4 regions of the Kitasatospora sp. Xyl93 genome follow, and region 3 is predicted to be linked to each of the others. Evidence: riboswitches for the same ligand, from Rfam matches in the RefSeq annotation. Region 3 holds a riboswitch; each other region holds the start of a gene.
The links. A riboswitch is a leader RNA that binds a small molecule or an ion and turns the genes downstream of it on or off. The one in region 3 is predicted to bind cyclic di-AMP.
Positions count from the first base shown of each region.

Region 1: another riboswitch for cyclic di-AMP. It lies ahead of ACZ5GH_RS30230 (transglycosylase family protein); the one in region 3 lies ahead of ACZ5GH_RS29415 (glycoside hydrolase family 16 protein).
Region 2: another riboswitch for cyclic di-AMP. It lies ahead of ACZ5GH_RS19890 (M23 family metallopeptidase); the one in region 3 lies ahead of ACZ5GH_RS29415 (glycoside hydrolase family 16 protein).
Region 4: another riboswitch for cyclic di-AMP. It lies ahead of ACZ5GH_RS30885 (M23 family metallopeptidase); the one in region 3 lies ahead of ACZ5GH_RS29415 (glycoside hydrolase family 16 protein).

Region 1 covers NZ_AP029185.1:6,962,789-6,966,394, forward strand. Annotated here, with positions in the region: gene ACZ5GH_RS30220 (LacI family DNA-binding transcriptional regulator) at 1-421, shown strand, start outside; gene ACZ5GH_RS30225 (hypothetical protein) at 568-768, opposite strand; gene ACZ5GH_RS30230 (transglycosylase family protein) at 1,034-2,371, opposite strand; cyclic di-AMP (ydaO/yuaA leader) riboswitch at 2,358-2,528, opposite strand; gene ACZ5GH_RS30235 (sirohydrochlorin chelatase family protein) at 3,053-3,606, opposite strand, start outside.
Region 2 covers NZ_AP029185.1:4,428,459-4,432,064, forward strand. Annotated here, with positions in the region: gene ACZ5GH_RS19875 (TetR/AcrR family transcriptional regulator) at 1-176, opposite strand, end outside; gene ACZ5GH_RS19880 (alpha/beta fold hydrolase) at 221-1,048, opposite strand; gene ACZ5GH_RS19885 (YiaA/YiaB family inner membrane protein) at 1,166-1,456, opposite strand; cyclic di-AMP (ydaO/yuaA leader) riboswitch at 1,652-1,810, shown strand; gene ACZ5GH_RS19890 (M23 family metallopeptidase) at 1,824-2,654, shown strand; gene ACZ5GH_RS19895 (hypothetical protein) at 2,719-3,594, opposite strand.
Region 3 covers NZ_AP029185.1:6,763,937-6,767,542, forward strand. Annotated here, with positions in the region: gene ACZ5GH_RS29405 (alpha/beta hydrolase) at 1-685, shown strand, start outside; gene ACZ5GH_RS29410 (MoaF-related domain-containing protein) at 860-1,189, opposite strand; cyclic di-AMP (ydaO/yuaA leader) riboswitch at 1,642-1,806, shown strand; gene ACZ5GH_RS29415 (glycoside hydrolase family 16 protein) at 1,808-3,214, shown strand; gene ACZ5GH_RS29420 (hypothetical protein) at 3,339-3,606, opposite strand, start outside.
Region 4 covers NZ_AP029185.1:7,117,279-7,120,884, forward strand. Annotated here, with positions in the region: gene ACZ5GH_RS30880 (MFS transporter) at 1-1,427, opposite strand, end outside; cyclic di-AMP (ydaO/yuaA leader) riboswitch at 1,782-1,919, shown strand; gene ACZ5GH_RS30885 (M23 family metallopeptidase) at 1,922-2,908, shown strand; gene ACZ5GH_RS30890 (APC family permease) at 3,384-3,606, shown strand, end outside.

The DNA of each region.
Region 1 (3,606 bases), 200 kb from region 3:
GGGCTTCACGGCCGCGATGTGCGAGGTGCTCGGACGCACCCGGGAGGAGGCCGAGAACCTCGTCCACCACACGCTGTTCAGCGTGGAGGGCGGGCACGCGGCGGCCGGCGCGCTGCTCGACAAGGGCTGCACGGCGATCGTCTGCGGGAGCGACATGATGGCGCTCGGGGCGATCCGGGCGGTGCGGCAGCGCGGGCTGTCGGTGCCGCAGGACGTGTCGGTGGTCGGCTTCGACGACTCGCCGCTGATCGCCTTCACCGAGCCGCCGTTGACCACGATCCGGCAGCCGGTCGAGGCGATGGCCACGGCGGCGGTGGACGCGCTGCTGGAGGAGGTCGGCGGGAACGCCGTCCAGCGCGGCGAGTTCATGTTCCAGCCGGAGCTGGTGATGCGCGGGTCCACCGGGGCCTGCGCGCGCTGAGCCCCGGCCGTCACGGCCGACGCAGGGGCCCCGGAGGGCGGTTGCTCTCCGGGGCCCCTCGGCGTGCGCGCGGTCGGCCACCCTGGGGTCGGGGGCGGTCGGCCGGCGGGGGGCGGGCGGTCCGGTTGCCGGCGGCCGTCGGGTGGTCAGCCCTCTTGGCCGGTCGGACGGTCGGCGGTGAGCCGGTGTCCGTCGGCGGCCTCGCCGGTGCGGGTCTCGGTACGGCGGCCGCGGGCCAGGTAGTCGCGCAGGATCAGCTCGACGGCGTCCTGTGGGTTCTTGGTGCCGGAGAGCATCATCGCGTCGATCGCGAGGTTCGCGTCGAGGGTGACGGTGACCTGGGCCATGTGACTCCTCCTCGGGTGCAGAGCAGCAGCATGCCCGCTGCGAGGAGGTGTCCACCACGGAATACGGCGGATCTGCGGAACGGGAGCAGGGCGGCCGGCCCGTCCGGGAACGCCGGAACCCCCGAGGAGAGCGACCAGACTCTCCCCGGGGTGGCGGGTGGTCAGCGTTCGAATGGCGACTGACAGCTGACAGATGATGAAATCTGTTATCTGTTATCTGTTATCTGTCAGCCGTCGGCTGTCGGCTGTCGGCCGTTCGCCGTCCTCAGACCCGGCCGGCGAAGTCCGGGGCCCAGTTGGCGATGGTCTGCTCGCGGACGCCCGAGCTGGGGTTGGCGGCCTCGACGTACTTGCCGTTGCCGACGTAGATCGCGACGTGGTAGACGCCGGAGTCCTTGCCGTTGTTGGACCAGAACAGCAGGTCGCCCGGCTGGAGGCTGTCCAGCGAGACGTGGGTGCTGGCGGCGGCCTGGTCGGCGGCGACGCGCGGGACGGAGATGCCCGCGGCGCGCAGCGCGGCCTGGGTCAGGCCGGAGCAGTCCCAGCCGCCGTTGCCGGTGCCGCCGTAGACGTACGCCTGACCGACCTTCGACTCGGCGAAGGAGACCGCGGCGGCCATGCTGCCGGTGGCGGCCGGAGCCGGAGCCGGAGCCGGCGTCTGGGCCTGGGGCTGCGGAGCGGGCTTGGCGGCCGGCTTGGCGGCCGGGGCCTGGGACTGCGCGGTCGGCTGGGCGTTCACGGCGCCGCCGTTCGCGGACTGGCCGGACTTCTGCGAGCGGTCGAACCAGGTGAAGTCCGCGCCGGACTTGTCGGCGGACGAGCCGTCGAAGGACAGGTGCTGGCCCGGGTAGATGGTGTCCGGGCCGTCGGTCAGGGTGCCGCGGTTGAGCTCGTACAGCCGCTCCCAGCCGCCCTGCACGTTGTGCCGGTCGGCGATCGAGGACAGCCAGTCGCCCTCGACCACGGTGTAGTCGCCGCCCTGGGCCTGCTGCTGGCGCTTCTGGGCCCAGTCGCCGCGGCTGCCGGAGGCGGCGGAGTCACCGGCCGCCTGAGCGTCCTGAGCGGGCGCGGCGGGCTTGGCGGCCGGGGCCTGCGCGGGCTTGGCGGCGGGCTTCGCGGCCGGAGCGGCCGGCTTGGCGCTCTGGGCCGGCGCGGCGGTGGTCGAGCCGGCGGTGGAGCCCGCCGAGGTGTCGACGGCGGCCGGGGTGCCGCCCTTGGTCAGGCCGGCCTTGACAGAGCAGACCGGCCAGGCGCCGGGGCCCTGCGAGGCGAGGACCTTCTCGGCGACGGCGATCTGCTGGTCCTTGGTGGCCAGGTCGGCGCGCGCCGCGAAGGCGGTGCCGCCGAAGGCGGACCAGGTGCTGGAGGTGAACTGGAGGCCGCCGTAGAAGCCGTTGCCGGTGTTGATGCTCCAGTTGCCGCCGCTCTCGCACTGGGCGACCTTGTCCCAGGTGGCGACGGTGGCGGCGGAGGCGGTGCCCGAGGTGAGGCAGGGGACGGTGAGGCCGACGCCCGCGACGCCGAGGGCGGCGATCACGCGACGGGTGCGGCTGGACAGGCTGGTGCCGTTGGTGGGCAGCATGAAGACGCGGTCCTCTCCCACGCCTGCGAGGTGAGCTGTCGGATTCGGGCTGGAGTTGCCCGGCCGCGCGGTGAGCGCGGCTTCACCCCTAGCCCTGGACCGTTCCGAAGAGTGGTCCGGGGCGACTTACCTGTGGTTCCCCCGCTCCTGCCGTGGTGCGTTTTCGCGCTGCCAGGACATCCGACGGCAGGACTCGGCGTTGCGGATGAACCGGGTTCGTGTGGTCACGAACGGGGAGCACGTTAATCAGACTTAAGTTCAAACCGCAAATGCCTGTGATGCACATCACGGTTTAGTGGGAACTGCCAGAATTGCGGCCGAGCATGATCGTAAATGATCGTTTTCAAGCAATGCTGTTGCGGAAAGCGACAACTGGCTTCGCCTCAGAAGTGACGTGACGGGGCGTCGAATTGCGGAACAGTGTGCTCCGGAGAGTGGGGGAGCGGCCTCGATTCACGTGCTCGGGGCCGCGCTCCCTATTTCCCTTCAAATGACGCCAGAACGGACATTCCACTTCATTGCCGTTCGACTCCCCGTACGGGACGGGTCGGCCGTGGCCAGCCATGGAAGGCGCCAATCCCCATGGGCCCGACAGGGCGGGGGTCGATGCCGGCGGGCAATGCAAGTGGGGCCGATGCGAAGGGCCCGGAACGCGAACCGTTCCGGGCCCTTCTGCGCGCGCGAACCGGCGCGCGGTGTCGACTACTGCCCGAGGGATCCCTCGGCGGCCGCGTGGGCGCCGCGAACGCCCTCCAGGGCCCCCTCGGCCTCGGCGGCGGCCGCGGCCTCCGCCTCGGCCCGCGCCAGGTCCTCCGCGGACGGCATGGGCAGTGCGGCCAGGTAGGTGGAGGCGATCAGCTGGCCGACCGACGGGTAGGCGCCCAGCGGCGCGGCCGACGGGCAGCCGGTCTCCTCGGCGGCGGTGGCGAGCAGCTCGGAGTCCGCCTCCGGGCCGATCACCAGCGGGGCCAGCGCCGGGCGCTGCGAGCCGGTGTCCCTGAGGTGGTTGACGGCCGCGGCCACCGAGCCGGGCACGTCGAGCGCCGCGGCGACGACCGGCACGGCCAGTCGGGCGGCGAGCAGCACACCGGTGATGCCGGCCGCGGCGGCCGCGTCCTCGCCGCCGACGGTGGTCAGCACCACGCCGTCGGCGGCGGTCGCGATGGCGAACAGCCGGGCGCGGTCGGCCCGGGCCAGTCCGGCCTCGGACAGCCGGACGTGTACGGCCTCGGCCAGCAGCGGGTGCGGGCCCAGCG
Region 2 (3,606 bases), 2.3 Mb from region 3:
GCGATCATCCGCCGCAGTTCGGCCAGGCCGCCGCTGACGTGCTTGTACAGCGAGGGGGTGGCGACCCCGGCCCGGGCGGCGACGGAGGCCAGGGTGAGGGCCTCGGCGCCCTGCTCGTCGATGAGGGCGAGGGCGTGGTCGACGACCTGGCCGGGGGTCAGTCCTACGCGGGGCATGGGTTCGGGATCTCCGTACGGGTGGCGGCGGGCGGGGACGGGGCTCAGCCGAGTTCGGCGAGGAACGGCAGCAGGGCGTCCGCGGTGGCCGCCGGGTTGTCGGCCATCGGGTAGTGCCCGGACCCCTCGATCATCACCTTCCGCGCGCCCAGGGCGGCGGCCTGCCGGTCGGCGACGAGCTCAGGCTTCGGGAAGTCGGGGTCCGCGCTGCCCATCACCACCAGCGCCGGGCACCGTACCGCGGCCGTCCAGCCGGCCGGCGCCGAGTCGCCGCGGACGTACCCGCGGGTGGCGGCCTTGCGGCCCGGGGTGCGCAGCGCGGCGACCAGGCCGTCCACGTACGCGTCGAAGTCGGCGGGCTTGGCGCCGGGGAAGGCCATCCGGCGCAGGTAGAAGCCCCAGGAGGCCGGCCAGTGGACGAGGGCCGTGCCCATCAGGCCCATGACACCGCGCATCAGGGCGCCCGGCGGCGGGTTCTCGACGAAGGCGTCGAGCAGGACGATCCCGGCGACCCGCTCGGGCGCGTCCCCGGCGGCCCTGACGACGGTCGCCCCGGTGTAGGAGTTCCCGGCGAGCACGGCGCGCTCGATGCCGAGGTGGTCGAGCAGGGCGAGGACGTCGCCGGCGAGGGCGGCCGGGCCGTAGTCGTCCCAGGCGACGGAGGACTCGCCGAAGCCCCGCAGGTCCATGGTGACGACCCGGTGGCCGGCGGCGACCAGCAGCGGTCGCAGGTGCCGGTAGGCGGCCCGGCTGTCGAGCATGCCCGGCAGCAGGACGACGGGGGTGCCGTCGCCCTGCCGGGTGTCGTCGAAGGCGATCCGGCCGCCGGGAACGGTCAGGTACTGGGTGCTCGGGGTGGTGGTGCCGTTCATGGTGGTCCTCCTCGGGCCGCCGGTGCGGGGCATCGGCGGTGCTGCCGATAGCCATAAAGCTAAGGCTAATAGCCTTAGCCGTCAAGCGGTCGGCGGTCGAATCGGCGCAGGGGGCGGTCAGACCCCCTCCACCTTGAACGGGTCGTGCTCGCTGAGCAGCTTCTCCAGCCGGGCCTGGTCCACCCGGGTCACCATCTCGTTGGACTCCTGCCGGTCCCGGATCACCTTCGCCAGCGTGAACGCGGAGGTGACGGTGTAGAGGAGGCCGATCCCCAGGAAGGCCCGGGTCCACCCGCCGACCGGCAGGTAGGCGATCCCGGCCGCGAGGGCGGTGCCCGAGACGGCGAAGGAGAGGACGGCCTGGATGTAGTAGGCGGCCGTGGTGCGGCTCTGCATCGGAGTGCTCATGGCGTCAGGATGCGGCCGCCCGGTCGGAGCGCACATGAGTAGGCGTACTCAGATGGGGCCGTGCATGAGGGGTCGTTCGTTGACGTTCGATCACCTGGGCGTAAGCTGCTCCGAACGGATGGCTTGGAATCAGAGCCTCCTAGGATTAACGTTTGATAACGCAGCGCGGTCGTCAACGCCGTACCCAGACGGCACCGTGCGCCGTCGCCTAATCCCGCCGACCGGCCCCCGGGCAGGTCAGGGAGCCGGGGAACCACGTTCCTTGGGGTGAATCGGCGGGGCCCCGGCCCGGCCGTAGGAGACCTTCCTGCTCCGAACCCGTCAGCTAACCCGGTAGGCGCGAAGGAAGGAAAGGAGCGCGCCTCCCGTGGCGTCGACGCACACCCCGGCACACCCCGGCTCCGCAGCCGGCACCCAGCTTCTCGACCACCCCGGCACGGACGGCCCCGAGGCCTTCGGTCCGGAGGCCGAGACCAACCGCCACCGGATGCCGCGTCAGACCCGCGGAGCCTCCCCGCTGCTCGGCGTCACCGCCGTCGCCGCCACCCTGGGCGCCACCGGCTTCGCCTCGGCCACCCCGGCCGTCGCCCCCGCCGTCGAGGCCCCGGACGAGACCCCGGTCGCCCTCTCCGCCGACCCCGGACTCGCGCTCGCCGCCCGCATCCAGCACCAGGCCGACAGCCAGCGCACCGCCGCCGAGGAGACCGCCCGGCTGCAGGCCGCGCAGGAGGCGGAGGCCAAGGCCGCCGCCAAGGAGGCCGAGGCCAAGCGCGCCGCCGAGGAGGCCGAGCGGGTCAAGGCCGCCGCCCTCACCCTCCCGGTGAAGGAGTACCGGCTCTCCGCCCACTACGGCCAGAGCGCCCGCTACTGGGCCAACCTGCACACCGGCCTGGACTTCGCCGCCGACACCGGCACCCCGGTCTACGCGCTCGGCCAGGGCACCATCACCTCGGCCGGCTGGGCCGGCTCGTACGGCTACCGGATCGTCGAGACCCTGCCCGACGGCACCGAGATCTGGTACTGCCACCTCTCCTCGATCACCAAGGGCTCCGGCAAGGTCGTCTCCGGCCAGCAGATCGGCAAGGTCGGCGCGACCGGCAACGTCACCGGCCCGCACCTGCACATGGAGGTCCGCCCCGGCGGCGGCGCCCCGGTCGACCCCGAGCCCTGGCTCGAGCAGCGCGGCCTCACCCTCTGACGCACCCGCGAAGGCCCCCGGCCCGGAGCCGCAGCTCCCGGGCCGGGGGCCTTCGCGCGCCGGCTCATTCCTCGACGGGCAGCTGCGCCAGGTACGCCTCGATCTCCTCGTGGCCCGGCTCCGGCGCCAGCTCCGGGAACTCCGTCACCAGCAGCCGCGGCAGCCCCGGCACCGTCCACCCGCCGAACAGGTCGAGCGCCGCGTCGACCGCCGCCTCCTCGAACCGGCCGAAGTCCCCGGCCAGTTCGTCCGGCATCGGCCGTCCCAGCGAGGTCAGCTCGGCCAGGTTGCGGTAGCTGCGCCGCATCAGGCCCTGCTCCAGCAGCCGCCGCGCGCCGTCCGTGGCCATGCCGACCGCCAGCACCCGGCCCGGGCCCCAGCCCTGCTCGTCCGGCTCGTCCAGCCAGCCGGCCGGCACCAGCGCCCCGTACGCGGCCAGCCGCTCGTCCTCCGACAGCTCCGCGAAGCCGGCCAGCCAGTCCCGCACCGCCGCCGCGTCCGTGACGTCCACCCCGTGCGCGTGCAGCAGCAGCGCGTACAGCCGGGGCCAGGTCACCAGGTCGGCGCGGCGCAGCAGCCCGGCCGCGACCTCGCCCTGCCACTCGGCCTCCGCGTGCAGCCGTTCCTGGCGCTTGGCGTTCAGCCGCCGGGCCGCCCGCTGGTGGTCGATCAGCAGCCGGACGGCGTCGCCGTAGGCCAGCGGGTCCTCCTCGGGCGCGGGTTGGACGTACAGGTGGAGGCGCTCGTACAGCAGGTGCTCCACCGCGTCGGAGGTCAGTTCGGGCCAGCCGTCGCGCATCCTGCCCTCGCCCAGCTCCAGCAGCGCCAGCACCGCGCGCAGCGGCCCCTCGGCCACCGGCGCGCGGCCCTGCTCGGCCGCCCAGGCGAGCAGGTCGGCGGCCTTGGTGCGCGGGGCGAGCCGCAGGTCTTCGTCGTTCATAGTCCGAACGGT
Region 3 (3,606 bases):
GTTCCCGGCCGTGATCGTCAGCACCGGATTCCCAGGAATCGCGGAGAACCTGATCACCCGCTTCAACTACCCGGGCGCCGCGCTCAAGCTGCTGCAGGAAGGCCGGATGCAGCCGACCGTCATGGTCCTGGTGCGTCCCTCGCCCGCGCTGCCGCAGGACACCGAGTGCGAGGACGTCCCGAACGGCCCGCAGTCCGACACCTACTTCACCAAGGACGTGCCCTCGGCGATCCAGGCCAGCTACCGGGTCTCCACCGACCCGCAGGCCTGGGCCTTCATGGGCAACTCGACCGGCGGCTACTGCGCGCTCAAGCTCGCCATGCGCCACCCGGACGTCTTCCCGACCGCCGTCGCGCTCTCCGCCTACTACGACGCCGCCGACGACCCGACCACGGGCGACCTCTTCGGCGGCAGCAAGCAGCGCCGCGACGAGGCCAACCTGATGTGGCGGCTGAAGAACCTGCCGCAGCCGAAGGTGTCCGTGCTGCTGGCCGGAACCAAGAAGGGCGACGGCGGCTACCGGCAGGAGACCGAGGCCTTCGTCGACGCGGTGCGGAGCCCGATGAAGGTCTCGTACAGCATGCTGGAGAACGGCGGCCACAACTTCGAGACCTGGAGCGCCCTGCTGCCGTCCTCGCTGGAGTGGCTGTCCCAGCACCTCAAGGTGCCGAACCAGACCGTCTGAACCTGACCGACCGCGAGCCCGAACGAGCGGCCCCGAAGGACCAGACCCTCGACGACCGGACCGCAACGACCGAACCCCCGGAGCCACGGCCCGGGGGTTCGGTCGTTGCGGTCCGCTTCTGGGCCGGTCGGGTCGTTCAGGAGCCTTATGGCCCCCGCCCGGCGGTCCCGCCGCTCAGGCCAGCCGCTCCAGCGTCCCGGTGTGCAGCTCGCCGACCCGGCCGCCCTCGCCCTCGAAGGTCCAGAAGGCCCGCACCGTCAGCTTGCCGAGGTCCATCACATGGCTGACGGTGATCCCGCTCTGCTCGGTCCAGCTGACGAAGTAGATCTCCGGCGCGACCTCGGCGACGTGCAGCCGCACGTCCTCCCACTGGCCCGCGGACTCGCCGAGGCCCTCCCAGCGCAGCCGAGTGCCGTCGGCCGAGTAGGTGTTGCGGAAGGCCGCGCCGTTGTCGGCCTGGAAGAGGTAGGTGCGGCCGGCGAAGGCGGGCAGGGGCGCGGTCATGGTGGGGCGGGTCCTCGTCTCGGTCAGGTCGTGGCTGTCGGGTCGTGGCGAGCACCCGGTCGGGCTCGCCGCTCTTGTGCACGGCGGATGATGTCCGACTCCCAATTTATCCGACCGGGCCCAGTCGGTCAGGTACTCGCCACGGTACGGTCCGCCGCCAGGTCGCCGGCAGGCCACCAGCGCTGCCGGCAGGCCGCTCACCGGCCTGAACCGCCTGGATCGTGCCCTGTCCCCGCCGGCCGGAACCTCCGCCCGGCCCAGCCGCAGCCCACTGCTCCCGGAGAACGATCAACTGGACTGCCAACCGGCGTCGTTGATCGACACCACTGTGAGCTGCGCGACAACGGGGCGGGCCGGGTTGTCCGTTCACGGACGACCCGCCTAGCCTGCAACGGTCGTCCGCCCTCGCGGACCCCGCCGCCGGGACGCCGAGTCCCGTCCACCCGTCGGCGGGTCACCGAGCACCACAGCGGACGGGAGCGGGGGAACCAAGGTCAGCGCCCGGCCCGTACGCCCCCGCGTGCGGCCGCGGCTAGGGGTGAAGCCGTCCCACCGGCGGCCGGGCAACCTCAGCCCGAATCCGACAGCTCACCTCGCAGGCGTCGCAGAGGTCACCCCATGCCCCAGCCTGCCAGCTCCACGCACCGGCCCGCGCTCGCTCTCGCGCCCGCCCGCCGCCGCGGCCCGCGCCACGCCCGTCCGTCCCACCGCGGCCGCAACGCCGCGCTCGCCGCCACCGGGGCGTTCGCCATCAGCGGCGCCGGCCTGCTCGGCCTGCCGTCCGTCAACGGTGCCCAGGCCGCCACCGCGCCGACCGTCACCCAGGACCGGCTCGCCCCCGCCACCATGGTCGCGGGCAAGGCCACCACCGCCTCGCTGGGCCTGCACTCCTCGGCCTGCTTCACCGCGAAGACCGTCGGCGTGGGTGTGCGCGACGCGCGCGGCACCAACCTCGACTTCCCCGGCAACGCCTCCAACGTGCAGATCTGCCCGAGCGGGGTCGGCTTCACCAGCGGTGCGCGCACCCTGCCCGCCGGGACGTACACCCAGTTCGGCTTCTGGCAGGACCTCGGCGGCGGCTGGCACAACCTGCCCTCGCAGCAGCTGGTGGTCTCCGCCACCGGGACGTCCACCCCGACCCCGACCCCGACCCCGACGGCCACGCCGACCCCGACGGCCTCGACGACCCCCACGGCCACGCCGACCCCGACCCGGACGGCCACGCCGACCGCCACCCCCACGGCCTCGACGACTCCCACGGCCACGCCGACCCCGACGCCGAGCACCACCCCCAGCACCACCCCGAGCCCGAGTACCCCGGCACCGTCCTCCCCGGTCGTCGGCAAGTCGCTGACCTGGTCGGACGAGTTCAACGGCGCGATCAGCTGGGGCCAGCGCTGGGTCGGTGACAAGAGCACCGCGTACCGCTACGGCAACCACAACCCGGGCGACAACAAGCTCGACTGGCTGAACAGGAACAACGTCGGCGTCGCCAACGGGGTCGCCACCTTCACCGCCACGTCCGGCGGTCCGGTGCTGGAGAACGGCAAGCAGTCCTGGAACACCGGCTTCCTGACCACCGAGGGCTCCAGTGAGGGCTTCCAGGTCAAGACCGGCGACTACGCCGAGACCCGGGTCAAGCTGCCCGCCGGCAGCGGCGCCTGGCCGGCCCTGTGGACGTGGAAGAACGGCAACGGGGAGATCGACTCCTTCGAGTACCACCCCGACAACCCGAACCTGCTGGAGCTGACCAACCACGTCAACCCGGGCCACGGGAAGTACTACACCGACGCGAGCGCGATCGCGAAGGACCAGTGGGTGACCATCGGCACCTACTACGGCGCCGACTCGGTGGACTGGTACGTCAACGGCGTCAAGGTCTTCTCGGACGGCAAGGGCGTCGGCGCCGGCTGGTCGGCGTACCTGATCCTCAACCTCTCGGTGTGCGCGGGGCAGTACCACCCCGCGCCGCAGGGGACCGCCCCGATCACCTTCGCCGCCGACTACGTCCGCGTCTACCGGTAGGACGGGCGGCACGGGCGGGCGCCGCGCGGCGTCCGGGCCCGGCGGACCGCCCCGCCGGCCGGAGGATCCCGCAGACAGGAGGATCCCGCCGGTAGGACCGCTCCTACCGGCGGGACCAAGTGGCTCAGGAACGGGCGATCCTCTCGACCACCGTGATGTCGAACGGCTGCCGGTTGTTGGACTCGTTCCGGTCGTCCGCACTGCGCACCGTGACCGCTCCGCCGCCCAACCTGCCCGCCGGCAGCCGCGGGTCGAGCCGGACCGGGATGAGGGCGGTCGCGCTGCGCGCCTCTCGCAGACCCGGGCCGAACACGCACCGCACGATGCGGCCGTGGGCCGTCACCTGGCAGTCGGACGGGAAGTACGGGCCCTCCGTGGTGACGCCCTCCGGC
Region 4 (3,606 bases), 350 kb from region 3:
GGCTCGGCCACCGGCTGCTCCTCGGGGGCCAGCACGTTGCCCCGTACGGTCGCGAAGGCGATCAGCCCGCCGGCGGCCAGCAGGCCCGCGCAGATCAGCATCGCGGTGTGGAAGGCGGAGTCGACCGAGGCGGGCACCCGGTAGGCGTCGCCGCTCAGCCCGGCCAGCGCCGGCAGGGCGGCCACCGCGAGCAGGCCGGCCGCGCGGGCGGCGGCGTTGTTGACCCCGCTGGCGATGCCCGCGTGCCGGACCTCGACCGCCGCCAGCACGGTCGCCGTGAGCGGCGCGACCAGGAGCGTCATCCCGCAGCCCATCACCGTGACGGCGGGCAGCACGTCCACCCAGTACGAGGAGTCCGGCCCGGTGCGCAGCATCAGCAGCACCCCGGCGGCGCACAGCATCGGGCCGACGGTCAGCGGGACGCGCGGGCCGATCCGCTTGCCGAGGCGGCCGGCCCGGGCGGACAGCGCCAGCATCAGGACGGTGATCGGCACCAGGGCGAAGCCCGAGACCAGGGGCGAGAACCCGGACACGATCTGGAGCTGCACCACCAGCAGGAAGAAGACGCCGCTGAACGCCGCGTACACGCACAGGGTGACCAGGTTCACCGCGGTGAACAGCCGGGAGGAGAACAACCCGAGCGGCAGCATCGGGTCGGGCGCGCGGCGCTCGACGGCCACGAAGACGACGCCGAGCACCAGCCCGATCGCCCCGCTGGTCCAGACCGTGGGGGACAGGCCCTCGCCGGCCGCGGTCAGCGCGTAGGTGATCGCGCCGAGGGCGAGTGCGGCGAGCACGGCGCCGAGCACGTCGAAGCGCCCGGCGGCGCCCTCGTCCCGGCTCTCCGGCACCGAGCGGGTGGTGACCGCGATCACGGCGGCGGCGAGCGGCAGGTTCAGCAGGAAGATCCAGCGCCAGCCGGGGCCGTCCACCAGCCAGCCGCCGAGGAAGGGGCCGACCGCGGCCGACACCCCGCCGAGGCCTGACCAGAGGCCGACCGCCGCCGAGCGGTCGTCAGGGTGGAAGACCGCCTGGAGCATGGCGAGCGAGCCGGGGGTGAGCAGCGCGCCGCCGATGCCCTGGACGGCGCGGGCGGCGATCAGCACGTGGATGTTCGGCGCGGCGGCGCAGGCCGCGGAGGCGATGGCGAACCAGACCACGCCGATCAGGAAGACCTTGCGCCGCCCGTACCGGTCGCCGAGCGCGCCGCCGAGCAGGATCAGGCCCGCCAGGGTGAGCAGATAGGCGTTCAGCGTCCACTGCAGGGACGCCAGGGAGGCGCCGAGGTCGGCGCCGATGCGGGGCAGGGCGACGTTCACCACGGTGCCGTCGAGCATCGCCATGCTGGAGCCGAGCACCGTCGCCAGTAGTACCCAGCGTCCCTGCGCGGTGCCCAGGCGCAGGGTGCCGGCCTCGGAGGTGGCCACGGGCGAATCCTGCGCTGCTGAGGCGCACGTGACAAGGGTCACCGGTGGGTGTGTTGGGTTTGGGCGGTGGGTGAGCGGGCGGGTGCGCAGTGTCGCCGATCTCGGCGCAGGGTCGTGGATCAGTGGCAGGGGGTGAATGGATTGTGTACGCACCGTGTGGCCGGGCCTGCGGAGGGTCACCGGGACGAGGGGGATCGTTGCGGTTTCAAGAGATCGACATTGCTTCACCCGAACGGATGGGTTTTAGTTCAGCGACCGCCCGGCCAGTCCGGACGGATCCACCGGGTGGAACGCCGAGTCCTGCCGCCGCCCGGTGGTTCGAAACGAACTCTGTACGGCAGGAGCGGGGGACCCACAGGTAAGTCGCCGGACCGGAGTTCGCGCCTCAGGGCGCGGGCGTCCAGGACCGGCTAGGGGTGAAGCCGCGCATGCGGCCGGGCAACTCCAGCCCGAACCCGACAGCTCACCTCGCAGGCGTCGGAGAGGAAAATTCCATGCCTGCTCAGGCTCGTCGTATCGCCCTGCCCCGCGCCGCCCGCATCGGCATCGCCACCGCCGTCACCGGCGTGTCGTTCGTCCTCCCGCTCGTCACCGCGGTGAGCGCCCAGGCGCACACCGCTCCGGCCGCCCCGGCCGCCGCCTCCACCGAGGCCAAGCCGGCCGCGCAGGCCGCCGCCCCCGCCGCCCGGGCCGCTGCCCCGGCCGCACAGGAGAGCTACCGCGTCGTCAGCGGCGACACCCTGTCCAAGATCGCCGACGCCAAGAACGTCGACGGCGGCTGGCACGCCCTGTACGAGCAGAACCGCTCGGTCGTCGGCGCCAACCCGAACCTGATCTTCCCGGGCCAGCAGCTCGCGCTGCCGGGTCACGCCGCCGCGCCGTCCGCCGACGCCGCTCCGGCGAAGCCCGCCGCCCCGGCCAAGCCGGCCGCTCCGGCGACCCAGGCCGCCAAGCCGCAGGCCCAGGTCCAGGTGAAGACCGAGGCGGCCAAGCCGTCCGCGCAGCTCCAGACCCAGGTGCAGGTCGCCGCTCCGGCCGCGACCGTGACCGCCACTCCGGTCGCCGCCGCCACCTCCGGCTACGTCGCCCCGCTGGCCAACCCGAAGCTGGGCACCGCCTACGGCGTGGCCGGCTCGATGTGGGCCTCCGGGCACCACACCGGCCAGGACTTCGTCGCCGCCACCGGCACCCCGCTGCGCGCCGTCGCCAACGGTGTCGTGGTCAAGGCCGGCAACGGCGGTGCCTACGGCAACGAGGTCGAGATCAAGCTCGCCGACGGCCACTACGCCGAGTACGCGCACCTCTCCTCGATCGGTGTGAAGATCGGTCAGACCGTCACCGTCGGCCAGCAGATCGGCCTCTCCGGCGCCACCGGCAACGTGACCGGCCCGCACCTGCACTTCGAGATCCGCAACGGCTCGGAGTACGGCTCGGACATCAACCCGGTCACCTACCTGCGCGCGCACGGCGTCGCGCTCTGACCAGGGGCCGCTGAGCCTCCAGGGTTTCAGGAACCACCGCTGCTGCGGGGCGAATCGATCCTCCGGGATGGTCATGTCGGGTGACCGCTCGACCGGGTGATCGCCGCACAGTGGACATGGGCGCGGGACACGCCCAGGCCGGCCCGGCCGCACGAGGGGACCTCCTCGTGCGGCCGGGCCGGCCGCTGTCGTTTCCGGGGCCGGGCCTGTCTTCCGGGGGTGGGCCCGCTTTCCGCGGCCGGGTCCGCTTCCGGGCCGGGCCCGCCTCCGAGGCCGGGTCCGCCTCCGGGCTCGGGGCCGTTTTCCGGGCCATCCGGCTCCGCCGTGCCGTTCGAGCGGTCGAACGCGGCGTCAACTCCGCTGTGCCGCCCGCTGGTCGTCGTCACCGCGGGCGCCCTCCGCGCGCCATGCTGGCGGACGGTCAGCGCCCGGCCGGTCCGGTCGGTCGGGCGGGTCCGGGAGGCGAGGAGGCCGGATGGCTGTCCGGAGCGGGGACGTGGCGGGGGAGGCGGTCGGGCGGGAGCGGCCCGGGGCGGGCCGGGTCGACCGGCTGAAGGCGGACTCGGTCGGCCTGGTCGGCGTGGTGTTCATGGCACTCGCGACCGCCGCCCCGATCACCGCGATGACCGGCAACCTGCCGATCATCGTCGGACAGGGCAACGGAGTCGGCGCGCCCGCCGCGTACGTCGTGGCGACCG